DNA from 3 places in the Enterobacter sp. JH25 genome. Region 3 is predicted to be linked to each of the others. Evidence: predicted binding sites of a transcription regulator. Region 3 holds the regulator's gene; each other region holds the start of a gene.

Region 1 (4,214 bases), 580 kb from region 3:
CTGATAAAGCACGTGGACATAGTCCGGTTTGATGTAGTCCAGAATACGCTGGTAGTGAGTCACGATAATAAATGAGCGGTTACCGTCACGCAGAGAGTTTACGCCGTCGGCAACGATCTTCAGGGCATCAATATCCAGCCCTGAATCGGTTTCATCGAGAATGCACAGCTCCGGCTCAAGAACCGCCATTTGCAGAATATCGTTACGTTTTTTCTCACCGCCAGAAAAACCCACGTTCACCGAGCGGGTGAGCAGATCTTCGGGCATTTTCAGCAGCTTGATTTTCTCTTCCATCAGATCCTGGAAGTCAAAGCGATCCAGCGCCTCAAGTCCGCGATACTTGCGCACCGCGTTCAGCGCGGTTTGCAGGAAGAACTGGTTGCTGACGCCCGGGATTTCCACCGGATACTGGAAGGCCATAAAGATGCCCTCACCGGCACGCTCTTCAGGCGACATCTCCAGCAGATCCTTGCCGTTAAACTCAACGGAGCCGCTGGTGACCTCATAATCTTCGCGTCCTGCCAGCGTCGCTGAAAGCGTACTTTTCCCGGAGCCGTTTGGCCCCATGATGGCGTGAACTTCACCCGGTTTGACGTCAAAATTGAGCCCACGCAGGATCTCTTTCTCTTCCACGCTAACCTGTAAATCTTTAATGCTTAACATGTGCTTTCCTTAACCGACGCTGTGTTCAAGACTAATGGCGAGGAGTTTCTGGGCTTCAACGGCAAATTCCAGCGGCAGTTCAGAGAACACGTCCTTACAGAAGCCGTTAACAATCATTGAAATCGCATCTTCTTCACTGATCCCGCGTTGCAGGCAGTAGAACAGCTGATCTTCACCAATACGTGACGTAGTCGCCTCATGCTCGAGCTGGGCGCTGTTATTGCGGCATTCGACATAGGGGAAGGTATGCGCCCCGCAGTCCGCACCAATCAGCATGGAGTCGCACTGGGTAAAGTTACGTGCGTTGGTGGCTGTCGGCATGATTTTCACCAGCCCGCGATAGCTGTTCTGGCTGTGACCGGCAGAGATCCCTTTGGAGATGATGGTCGATTTGGTGTTTTTGCCGATGTGGATCATCTTGGTACCGGTATCGGCCTGCTGATGACCGCTGGTCAGCGCCACGGAGTAAAACTCACCGATGGAGTTGTCGCCACGCAGAATACAGCTCGGGTATTTCCAGGTAATGGCGGAGCCGGTTTCTGACTGCGTCCAGGACATCTTACTGTTTTCACCTTCGCACAGCGCACGCTTGGTGACGAAGTTCAGAATACCACCGGTGTTGCCATCGCCCGGGAACCAGTTCTGTACCGTAGAGTATTTCACTTCCGCGTCTTTATGGATGATCACCTCTACCACCGCCGCGTGCAGCTGGTAGCTGTCGCGCACCGGCGCCGAACAGCCTTCGATATAGCTGACGTAGCTGCCTTCATCGGCCACCAGGATGGTGCGTTCAAACTGGCCGGTTTTTTCCGCGTTGATGCGGAAATAGGTTGAGAGCTCCATCGGGCAGCGCACACCTTTAGGCACGTAGATAAAGGTGCCGTCTGACGCCACCGCCGCATTCAGTGCCGCGAAGAAGTTATCGTTACTGGGTACCACGGTGCCAATGTACTTTTTCACCAGCTCCGGGTGATCGTGAATGGCTTCCCCAAAGGAGCAGAAAATTATCCCCTGCTCCGCCAGCTTTTCACGGTAGGTGGTTGCCACCGAGACGGAGTCAAAAATGGCGTCCACCGCCACCTCTTTACCTTCGCGCACGGGCACGCCGAGCTGATTGAAGGCCTCTTCCACCTCTTTACTCAGGAAGCTGTTCTCGGCACCGGTTTGCTGTACCGCGCCGGGCTGCGAGGCACAGGTATCATCGCAGCTGCCGCATGAGGGCGCGGAGTAGTAGCTGTAATCCTGATAGTTCAGCTTATCGTAATGCGCTTTCAGCCAGTGGGGTTCTTCCATCTCCAGCCACGCGCGGAATGCGCTCAGGCGAAACTCCAGCATCCACTCCGGCTCGTTACGTTTCGCCGAAATGGCGCGCACGACCTCTTCGTTGATGCCTTTCGCCAGCTCGTCAGTTTGCAGTTGCGTGAAGAAACCCTCTTTATAGTTGAGGTGTCCGCCGCTCCAGGTGTTTACATCACTCGTTGCTTCAGTATTACGAGACATAGTACCGCCTATACCCCAAAGCTTTCGCCGCAGCCGCATTCGTTCTGGGCTTTCGGGTTATGAAATTTGAATAACTGGTTTAAACCTTCCCGAACGTAGTCGACTTCGGTTCCATCGATAAACGGCATAGCCTGTAGCGCGACGTATAACTTTGCACCGTCGGTTTCAAAGACCAGATCGTCCTTTTTGGGTTCGGTTACGGTATCCAGCACGTAGCCAAATCCCGCGCAGCCCGTCTGCTTAACGCCTAAGCGTACGCCGAGGATGTCGGGATTTTTTGCCACCAGCTCATGAATATGCGCCGCCGCCGCGGGCGTCAGCGTTAAGCCACGCCAGGCAAAATCGGCCGGATTGAAGGTTTCTGAATGCAGTTCCATAGGTCCACCTCATCTGATAAGCCACCAGGGCATAACACCATGTTAGTGATAACGATTATCACTTCAACCCCCTGCGAGCAGGGGCTTTGGGCTAAACCGCCCTTTTTGGCTACTTTCATTAAGCATAGACCCTGTGACGGGATGCGGATGGGTGGGTTAGTTTTGTTCAATACATTGATAAATAATGCATTTCATAAGAAAGGCGGTAAGGTGGCGGGCAATAATAAAAATTGTATTGAAAATACCTATTTTTAAGATAGCTATCTTCCAATAAGAAAGCGGACTCGAAAAGACAAAAAGGCCCTGACGGACCCCTTAACATCAGTGATGGAACGAGACGGCGAAACCCTGTTCACGCCAGTGGTCGAGCTGCTCCTGTTGACGAGGCGTAGGTGCTTTACCGGTCCAGACGAAAATTTTTTGTCCAGGGAAAAGTTCCGGACGTGGAGAATCAATCGGTTCAGCCAGCACGTCGATATGCCAGCCCTTGTAGGCAAGACGGGCCGCTTCCAGCCACAAATGCGTACGGTCGTCGCACTCCCATCCAACCAGTAGCGCATCTTTACCTGCTTTTTTTCGTGATTCAACCAGGCTAGTAACGGCAAACTCAATCAGGACACCGTCGAGCAGGCTCGCCATATGACGCACCGTATTCTGATCCTGATTCATTCGCTGACGCACAGGGGTGATGATGTTATCTATCAGAACATCCATCGCATGGTCGCGGCGGAACTCACTGATTTTGGCGCGCAGTTTTGCCGGATTGGCATAGCGCAGAACGGTTAACATCTCTTCCTGAAACGATGCCCAGTTCCCATGCGTTATCACTTCTGTATTTTCAAGAAGCGCTTTTACTTTACCGACCGAAACACCCGTTTTCATCAGGCGTTTGATCTCTTCGATACGCAGGATATCTTCATCGTCAAACTGACGATGACCCCCTTCACTTCGCTGCGGCTTCAACAATCCATAACGGCGCTGCCAGGCACGCAGCGTAACGGGGTTGATACCGCATCGTTCGGCCACTTCGCCGATACTGTAATAGGCCATTAACTCCCTCACGCACAATACTTCCATACCTAACCAAACCAACCTTATCAGATTGTACAAATCATTTGTATAACTAACTCCTCGTTATGAGACAAGTGAATGGCTCAAAGAACCCCTCACTCGTTAATGTATTGTTGTATAAATTTAGCCGTACGTACAGGTCACTATTAAGAGTTACGTACAGGTTTTTATAAATCGTACTTTTTCTCGGGCCAGGCAATCGCCGGTATGCCCCCCAGGCGCGGGCTGGCGAAAAGGTGCCCCTGGAACTGAGAAATCCCGGCTGATTCCAGCCACATCCACTCTTCAGCCAGCTCTACACCTACCGCACAGAACAGGATTTCCAGGGACGCACAGCATTTAATGATCGACTGAATGATCGCCTGACGCGGGCCGCTCTTGTGCACGTTAGCAATCAAATCACGGTTGATCTTGATTCTGTCCGGCTGGAACTGAGCCAGCAGTTGCAGACCGGCGAATCCCGCGCCAAAGTGATCGATGGCCACGCTGATCCCGGCGCTTTTAAGCTGTCTGACCGCGCTGGTGAACTCTTCAAAGCGCGAGATGGCCTCGCTCTCGGTGAACTCGACTACAATTTGCTCCGGCACAAAACCGTTCGCCTCA
Region 2 (4,214 bases), 1.2 Mb from region 3:
AATTTTCTGTTTTTCCTCTCTTGCGCTTCCTGTAGCGGCTGGATAATTTATCGCTCTCACAATCTGATTTGATGCGTTCTACTTTTGCAGGTGTGCCATGAGTGATCATAACCCGTGCATGACGTGCGGAGCCTGTTGTGCGTATTTTCGAGTCTCTTTCTACTGGGCTGAAGCCAGCGATGGCGGCGGCACCGTTCCGGTTGATCTCACTGAACCCTTGACCCCTTTCCTGCGTTGCATGCGCGGCACCAACCAAAAACAGAGCCGCTGTGTGGCACTGCAAGGTGAACCTGGGGTATCCACCCGCTGTTCCATTTACGCGGATCGCCCCAGCCCGTGCCGCACTTTCGCGATGTCGGGAGAGGATGGACAGGTCAATGAGGCATGCAATCGCGCCCGCGCCCGCTATGGATTACCGCCGCTTTACAAAGATATGCTTTTCCATACAAGCCTTGATGCTGCCACCAGCGTGTTATCCGGTGTACAATTGCCGGCTAATTAACACCTGCAATACTCAAGGAGAGTGCATGTCTATCACGGCGAAATCTGTCTACCGTGACACGGGAAATTTTTTCCGCAATCAGTTCATTACCTTTTTACTGATCGCGTTGTTGTGCGCCTTTATTACGGTGGTGCTGGGTCATGCGTTCTCACCCAGTGATGAACAGATTGCCTCGCTGAGCCAGGGGGATCATCTTGCAGGCAGCGCAGGGTTATTTGACCTTGTGCAGAATATGACGCCAGAGCAACAGCAAATCTTGCTGCGTGCATCTGCGGCATCTACCTTCTCGGGGCTGATCGGCAACGCCATTCTGGCGGGTGGCGTGTTGCTGATGATCCAGCTGGTGTCTGCCGGCCAACGCGTCAGCGCGTTACGTGCCATCGGGGCCAGTGCTCCGGTGCTGCCGAAACTGTTTATCCTCATCTTCATGACCACGCTGCTGGTCCAGATGGGGATAATGTTGGTTGTCGTTCCGGGCGTGCTGCTGGCTATCGTGCTTTCATTTGCGCCAGTAATGGTTGTGCAGGACAAAATGGGTATTTTCACCGCCATGCGCAGCAGTATAAGGCTCGCGTGGGCGAATATGCGTCTGGTCGCCCCGGCCGTTATCAGCTGGTTGCTGGCCAAGACTCTACTGTTGCTGTTTGCGCCGAATTTTGCGGTATTAACGCCAAACGTCGGCGCGGTTGTCGCCAATACGCTGAGCAATCTGATTTCAGCTGTACTGCTGGTCTATTTGTTCCGCCTGTACATGTTAATTCGTCAGTAACCGGGATCGCAGAATGAAGCAGTTTCTTGATTTTTTACCGCTGATCGTATTTTTCGCTTTTTATAAGTTGTACGACATCTATGCCGGCACGCTGGCGTTGATTGTGGCAACGGCTGTGGTGCTGATTTACAGCTGGGTTCGCTATCGCAAAGTTGAAAAGATGGCGCTCATCACTTTCCTGATGGTGGCGGTGTTTGGTGGTCTGACGTTGTTCTTCCACAATGATGAATTTATCAAATGGAAGGTCACAGTGATTTACGGCCTGTTTGCGGGCGCGCTGCTCATCAGCCAGTGGGTGATGAAGAAGCCGCTGATCCAGCGCATGCTGGGGAAAGAACTGACGCTGCCGCAGGCTGTGTGGGGGCGTCTGAATATCGCCTGGGCGCTATTTTTTATTCTGTGTGGTCTGGCGAATATCTATATCGCATTCTGGCTGCCGCAGAATATCTGGGTCAACTTCAAGGTGTTTGGCCTGACGGCGCTGACCCTTATCTTCACCCTACTCAGCGGCGTTTATATTTATCGCCACATGCCGCAGGATGACAAGCACTGATCCTTCTGGCCAGATCGTCACGCGGTCTGGCCTCTTTTCCCGCCTTCCCTTTTCTCCACAACCTTCCTGCGAAAATGTCTGAATCATGAAGATTTTATGGAGATTGCTGTCGCTTTATTGTAATGAGAATCACTATCATTAATATTCTTCATCGCATTTTTAACAAATGGAAATGAGTTGATGAATAACATAATAAGATTTGCCCCGGCTACACTTACGCTCGCCATTCTTTCAACGCTATACCAGAGCGCGCACGCAGCGGAAGATCCTCTCGCCGATGGTGAAACAATGGTCGTTCAGGCAACCGCTGAAGTGGCCCTAAAGCAACAGCCGGGGGTTTCCATCATCACGGCAAAGGACATAGAAAAGGATCCACCGGTTAACGATCTTTCGGAAATTATTCGCAAAATGCCCGGGGTTAACCTCACCGGAAACAGCGCGACAGGCAGTCGTGGTAACAACCGTCAGATCGACATCCGCGGTATGGGGCCAGAGAACACGCTGATTCTGATTGACGGTGTGCCGGTGACGTCACGTAACTCGGTGCGCTACAGCTGGCGCGGGGAGCGCGACACCCGCGGGGACACCAACTGGGTTCCGCCAGAGATGGTTGAGCGTATTGAAGTGCTCCGGGGACCAGCTGCCGCCCGCTATGGTTCGGGGGCTGCCGGCGGCGTCGTCAACATCATTACCAAACGCCCGTCCAACGACTGGCACGGCTCCCTCTCCCTGTACACTAACCAGCCTGAAAATGATAAAGAGGGGGCGACGAAACGCGCTAATTTTGATCTGAGCGGCCCCCTCGCGGGCGATGCGTTAACGATGCGCCTGTACGGGAACATCAACAAAACCGACGCAGATGCTCAGGACATCAACACCGCGCAAAACGGCTCTTACGCCGCCGGGCGAGAGGGCGTACGTAACAAGGACATTAATGCCCTGCTCTCCTGGAAACTCACGCCACAGCAGATTATCGATTTCGACTACAGCTACAGCCGCCAGGGCAATATCTACGCGGGTGATACTCAATACAGCAACAGCAACGTCAGCCCTGACGGTCTGGTGTCGTCCCTGTATGGACACGAAACCAACCGAATGTACCGCCAGTCTTATGGCATTACGCACAACGGCATCTGGGACTGGGGTCAGTCAAAGTTCGGGGTTTATTATGAAAAGACCAACAACACCCGACTGGAAGAAGGCTCTACGGGCAAAGTTGAAGGGATGATCAATAGCGATAAATACGATACCAGCCGGCTGGAGTCATACCGTTCAACGGGTGAACTGAACATTCCTTTCTTCTGGCTGGTCGAACAGACGCTAACCGTGGGTGCAGAATGGAACCGTGATGAACTGAACGATCCGGCCTCAATGCAGTCGACAAATGTGTCGGGAGAAGTGATTAACGGCGTTCCCGGCACGGCTTCTGAGCGCAACAGCAAAAACAGCGCTGACCTCACCGGCATCTATCTTGAGGACAATATTGAAGCGCGTCAGGGCACCAACCTGATCCCAGGGCTCCGCTTTGATTATCACAATCAATTTGGCAGCAACTGGAGTCCGAGCCTGAACCTCTCTCAGGATTTGGGTGACATGTTCAAGGTTAAAGCGGGTATCGCTCGGGTATTTAAAGCGCCAAATTTGTATCAATCCAGCGAAGGCTATTTGCTTTCCACCCGCGGCAATGGCTGCCCGAATAACGTTTCCGAAGGAAGCTGTTATCTTTTAGGTAACCCGGATCTGGATCCGGAAATCAGCGTGAACAAAGAGATCGGCCTGGCCTTTGCCCTGGAAGGCTACGAGGCTGGAATTACCTGGTTCCGCAATGATTACAAAAACAAGATCGTTTCAGGAACGGACGTGCTGGGGCAGACAAGCAGCGGCGCAAATATCCTGCAATGGGAGAACGGCGGTAAGGCCGTTGTTGAAGGGCTGGAAGGCAACCTCACCGTCCCTGTTATTCGCGACACGCTAACCTGGCGTACTAATGCGACGTATATGATTCAGTCTGAAAGTAAAGACACCGGTAATCCGCTGTCGATTATCCCCAAATATACCGTCAACACCATGCTGGACTGGGAGGTTAACAGCAAGCTTTCAGCCAACGTAAGCTGGACGATGTACGGCCGCCAGAAGCCCAGAGAAAACGCTGAAATCCGCAAAGAGGAAAATGCGATGTCCAACAGAGAGATCGGCGCGTATTCCATCGTGGGTATCGGCAGTAACTATCAGCTGACCAAAAACCTGCGCCTGAATGCCGGCATCAGCAACCTCTTTGACAAGCAGATTTACCGTGAAAATGACGGTGCATCTACCTATAACGAACCGGGCCGCGCCTATTACGCTGGCGTAACCATGTCCTTCTGACCTTCAGGCGCCCGCGCTGCGGG
Region 3 (4,214 bases):
GCAATCACGGTCTTTCAGGACGCTCGGAGGAGATGACCTACGCAGCCATGGCGCAGGATCTGCGGGACACCCTCGATGCGAATAATATCCAGAAAGCGACGCTCATCGGGCATTCAATGGGCGGTAAAGCGGTGATGGCGCTTACAGCGCTGGCCCCTGAGCGAATTTCCGGTCTGGTGGTCATTGACGTTGCGCCCGTCAATTACGACGTTCGCCGTCACGATGAGATTTTCGCTGCGATCAATGCTGTGACAGAGTCAGGCGTCTCCACACGCCAGCAGGCGGCAGCCGTTATGCGCGAGCATCTCGATGAAGAAGGCGTGGTCCAGTTCCTGCTGAAATCCTTTGTTGACGGACAATGGCGCTTTAACGTCCCGGTACTGTGGGATCAGTATTCGCATATTGTGGGGTGGGAAAATGTCCCCGCCTGGCCGCACCCTACCCTCTTTATTCGCGGCGGCAACTCCCCTTACGTCACTGACGCGTATCGTGACACGCTGCTGGCGCAATTTCCGCAGGCTCGCGCTCACGTCATCGCCGGTGCCGGGCACTGGGTCCACGCGGAAAAACCGGATGCGGTCCTGCGCGCCATTCGCCGCTATCTTACTGATACAGCGAATTGATTAAAAAGCCAGCGACCGGAAGACGACGGGCTTCCAGTCGTTGGCGTGTGGATATGGGTGATGTATGATGGCGCGCTTATCGCCCGGGCATTAGCAGGGCGGCGTGTTTCCCCCGAAGTCTCAGAATCATGGCCAAAGAACAAACGGACCGTACGACACTAGATCTGTTCGCGAATGAGCGTCGACCGGGACGACCGAAAACGAATCCGCTTTCGCGCGATGAACAGCTGCGTATCAATAAACGCAACCAGCTTAAACGCGATAAAAATCGTGGGCTTAAGCGTGTCGAACTCAAGCTGAATGCCGATGCCGTCGATGCGCTTAACGAGTTAGCTGACGCGCGCAACATCAGCCGCAGCGAACTGATCGAAGAGATGCTGATCGCCCAGCTTGAGACGTTACGCGGCAAGGCGTGAGTCAGAAAATCCCCAATATTACCTTTTTCATGTAGCACAGAGTGCAGTCCTGCGTGATAGCTGTTTCCGCAGGGTTGCCTGTTCTGCTATTATTGCCCTTATCCGTGGACAATTTGCGCCACCATACCATTAAGTTTCAAGAGGTTATTTTACTCATGGCAATCATCGGCATTTTCTTTGGCAGTGATACCGGCAATACTGAAAATATCGCAAAAAACATTCAAAAACAGCTCGGTAAAGACGTTGCTGATGTGCATGACATCGCCAAGAGCAGCAAAGAAGATCTCGAGGGCTATGACATCCTGCTGCTGGGCATCCCGACCTGGTACTACGGTGAAGCACAGTGTGACTGGGACGATTTCTTCCCGACGCTGGAAGAAGTCGACTTCAACGGCAAGCTGGTTGCCCTGTTTGGCTGTGGCGATCAGGAAGACTACGCTGAGTATTTCTGTGATGCGCTGGGCACTATTCGTGACATCATTGAGCCGCGCGGTGCGGCGATTGTTGGTCACTGGCCAACAGCGGGTTACCACTTCGAAGCTTCCAAAGGTCTGGCAGATGACGATCACTTCGTTGGCCTTGCCATTGATGAAGACCGTCAGCCAGAGCTGACCGCAGAGCGTGTAGAAAAATGGGTTAAGCAGGTTCGTGAAGAGCTGAACCTGGACGATATCCTTAACGCCTGATATCCCTGCGGCGCAACTCCGGTTGCGCCCGTTGTTCAGGTAAAACCGATTAAATTAATTGCTACAAACTTTTAACTTTTTCGTCCAGACCTGTACAATATCCCCCTGGTAAAAAGTGGGTGCCATCGAACAAGTTTGTTGGTGATACCACGTTTTTATAAGCATACTTTGCTTGAGACTTGCAGTTTTCATTTAGCCATGGCAGTTCTATAATGAGACGCATTATCCCAAGTGCATTTTCTGTCACTTCTTCTTTTGAAGTGAATCGTTTAGCAACAGGACAGATTCCGCATGACTGACAACAATACCGCATTAAAGAAAGCTGGCCTGAAAGTAACGCTTCCTCGGTTAAAAATCCTTGAAGTGCTTCAGGGGCCAGACAATCACCATGTCAGTGCGGAAGACCTTTATAAGCGTCTTATCGATATGGGTGAAGAGATTGGGCTGGCAACCGTCTATCGTGTGCTGAACCAGTTTGATGACGCGGGCATTGTTACTCGTCATAATTTCGAAGGCGGTAAATCCGTGTTCGAGCTGACTCAGCAGCACCACCACGATCACCTGATCTGCCTCGACTGTGGCAAGGTCATTGAATTTAGCGATGATTCCATTGAATCACGCCAGCGTGAAATCGCCGCCCGTCATGGCATCCGCCTGACCAACCACAGCCTGTACCTGTACGGTCACTGTGCTGAAGGGGATTGCCGCGAAAATGAACATGCGCACGACGCAAAATAAGTCAGTGTTCATACTCTGAGCCAGCCGTGAGGTTGGCTTTTTTTTGCCTGGAAAAAGCCCGGTAAGCGCAGCGCCACCGGGCGTAAAGCAACTTATTTATTGTTATTGCGAATCTCGTCCCAAATCTTATCGCAACGCTTCGCCACTTCCTGATCGTTACCGGTTTTACGCGCCTGAATACAGGCCTGGTAATCCATCACGCGAACGTTTTCCTGCGTGGCGAATTGCTCATGGGCTTTGTCTTTTTTCAGCACGTTCAGCACGCTTTGACAGGCTTCAATCTTCTCAGGTGAACCTTGTGCGGTATTGATGCAAGCGCTATACGCCTCTTTCAGACGGGAGTCTTCTTTCGGCGCCTGATCCTGCGCGCACGCCACCAGCCCGAATGCCAGCAGCGCAACGATTACCCTTTTTTTCATCATGTTCAGTCTCCATAACGGCGGGACACAGCCCGCCGCAGCATTCATCAGAAGATGGTAAATGGCGCAATGACCATAAATTTCACGTCGCGCTCATCCTGGAAGATGTTGCCGTAACCGCCCGCGTAGCTCGGGATATCGGAGTGGTTGTCATACTGGGTGAAGTGCAGTTTGAACATCGTGCCTTTCGCACGCCCCTCCTGCAGGGTGTAAATCGCATCCAGACTGTATGAAGACTCTTTCAGACGGTAGTTCGGATCGTAGTAGGCGTCTGGCGTAGCCATATCCGCTGGCTTCGCGTCCCAGGCGTACGCGTAGGACGCGCCCACTGCCCAGCCAGGCAGGTTCCAGTTCTTCAGGTCATACATTGCGCCGAAGAAGACTGCTTTTTCGCCGTCGGCGTTGAAGTCAGAGCGGTTATCCCACCAGATATCCAGACGACCGTTGGAAGAGGCGTAGGTTGGCGTCATACGTTGCAGGAAATAGCCCTGCTGCCCTTCTGCCTTGACCCATGTACCCTCCAGACGCAAATCAACCTGACCCACCTTGTAGCCGAAGGTCAGCGCCTGTAACCACGCGGTGCCGTCATAAATATCATTTACGCTGCCATCGCTGACCTTGTCGCGCGTACCGTAGAACTGATAGCTGGTGCTCAGCGGGCTACCTGCGATATCAAATTTGTAGCTGGCTTTAGCAAAGTACTGATCAATATAACCTTCAGCCTGACCAAAAGCCGCTTCCAGCACCAGATCGTTTTTGAAGTCGTACTTCGCCCCCAGCGAGTGGAGATAATCAACTTTGGTTTTTTTATCGTTTTGATAGAACTTGTCCATCTCAATGTGCCACGGCGCTTTGTACTCGTTGGTCCACATATAGGAGAAGCTCAACGCCCCCGCATCGCCGTAGTCAAAATTAGCACCGGCTTCCGCGCCCTGATAGGTACCTGGCATAAAGCTCCAGTGCGGCGCTAACAGCGTCTGACCGGTTGGCTGGATATAACCACCACGCGCCCAGACCGGGCCATATTTGAATTTTGCAGCCGCTTTATACAGGCTGATTCCGCTTTTATCGCCGGACCAGTCTTCGTCGTAAGCTTTATTGCTGGAGGAGAACGCAATTTCGTTCGGATGGCCGCTGTCGCCATTTTCGGCCATTTCAATTGCGGTGAACGCTGCAATATCGATCCCGAACATATCGGCGGCATATCCCGACTGGAAATCCAGGTTGGCGTTCCAGGTCGAGTGAGAAAGGTTAGTTTTGTATTTATCTTCAGTGACGTCTTTACGGTCACGCTCACGTTGCCAGTAATAAATACCGCCCGTAAGGGTGGAA

The links. The regulator Fur, encoded in region 3, represses iron uptake genes when iron is present. The targets are predictions, from matches to a motif close to ATAATAATGAGAACNACTATCAA.
Region 1: a site for Fur is predicted at 2,580-2,602, ahead of sufA (Fe-S cluster assembly scaffold SufA). Genes of this name have one in related genera too.
Region 2: a site for Fur is predicted at 1,941-1,963, ahead of L2Y28_RS12080 (TonB-dependent siderophore receptor). Genes of this name have one in related genera too.

Annotation. Positions count from the first base shown of each region.
Region 1 is NZ_CP091319.1:1,868,905-1,873,118, reverse strand. Features, by position in the region: gene sufC (Fe-S cluster assembly ATPase SufC) at 1-663, opposite strand, end outside; gene sufB (Fe-S cluster assembly protein SufB) at 673-2,163, opposite strand; gene sufA (Fe-S cluster assembly scaffold SufA) at 2,172-2,540, opposite strand; gene L2Y28_RS08910 (MerR family transcriptional regulator) at 2,862-3,590, opposite strand; gene L2Y28_RS08905 (diguanylate phosphodiesterase) at 3,779-4,214, opposite strand, start outside.
Region 2 is NZ_CP091319.1:2,504,805-2,509,018, forward strand. Features, by position in the region: gene L2Y28_RS12065 (YkgJ family cysteine cluster protein) at 98-502, shown strand; gene L2Y28_RS12070 (YciC family protein) at 528-1,271, shown strand; gene L2Y28_RS12075 (septation protein A) at 1,285-1,824, shown strand; gene L2Y28_RS12080 (TonB-dependent siderophore receptor) at 2,005-4,191, shown strand.
Region 3 is NZ_CP091319.1:1,289,318-1,293,531, reverse strand. Features, by position in the region: gene ybfF (esterase) at 1-623, shown strand, start outside; gene ybfE (LexA regulated protein) at 752-1,039, shown strand; gene fldA (flavodoxin FldA) at 1,195-1,725, shown strand; gene fur (ferric iron uptake transcriptional regulator) at 2,017-2,463, shown strand; gene chiQ (ChiQ/YbfN family lipoprotein) at 2,556-2,882, opposite strand; gene chiP (chitoporin) at 2,930-4,214, opposite strand, start outside.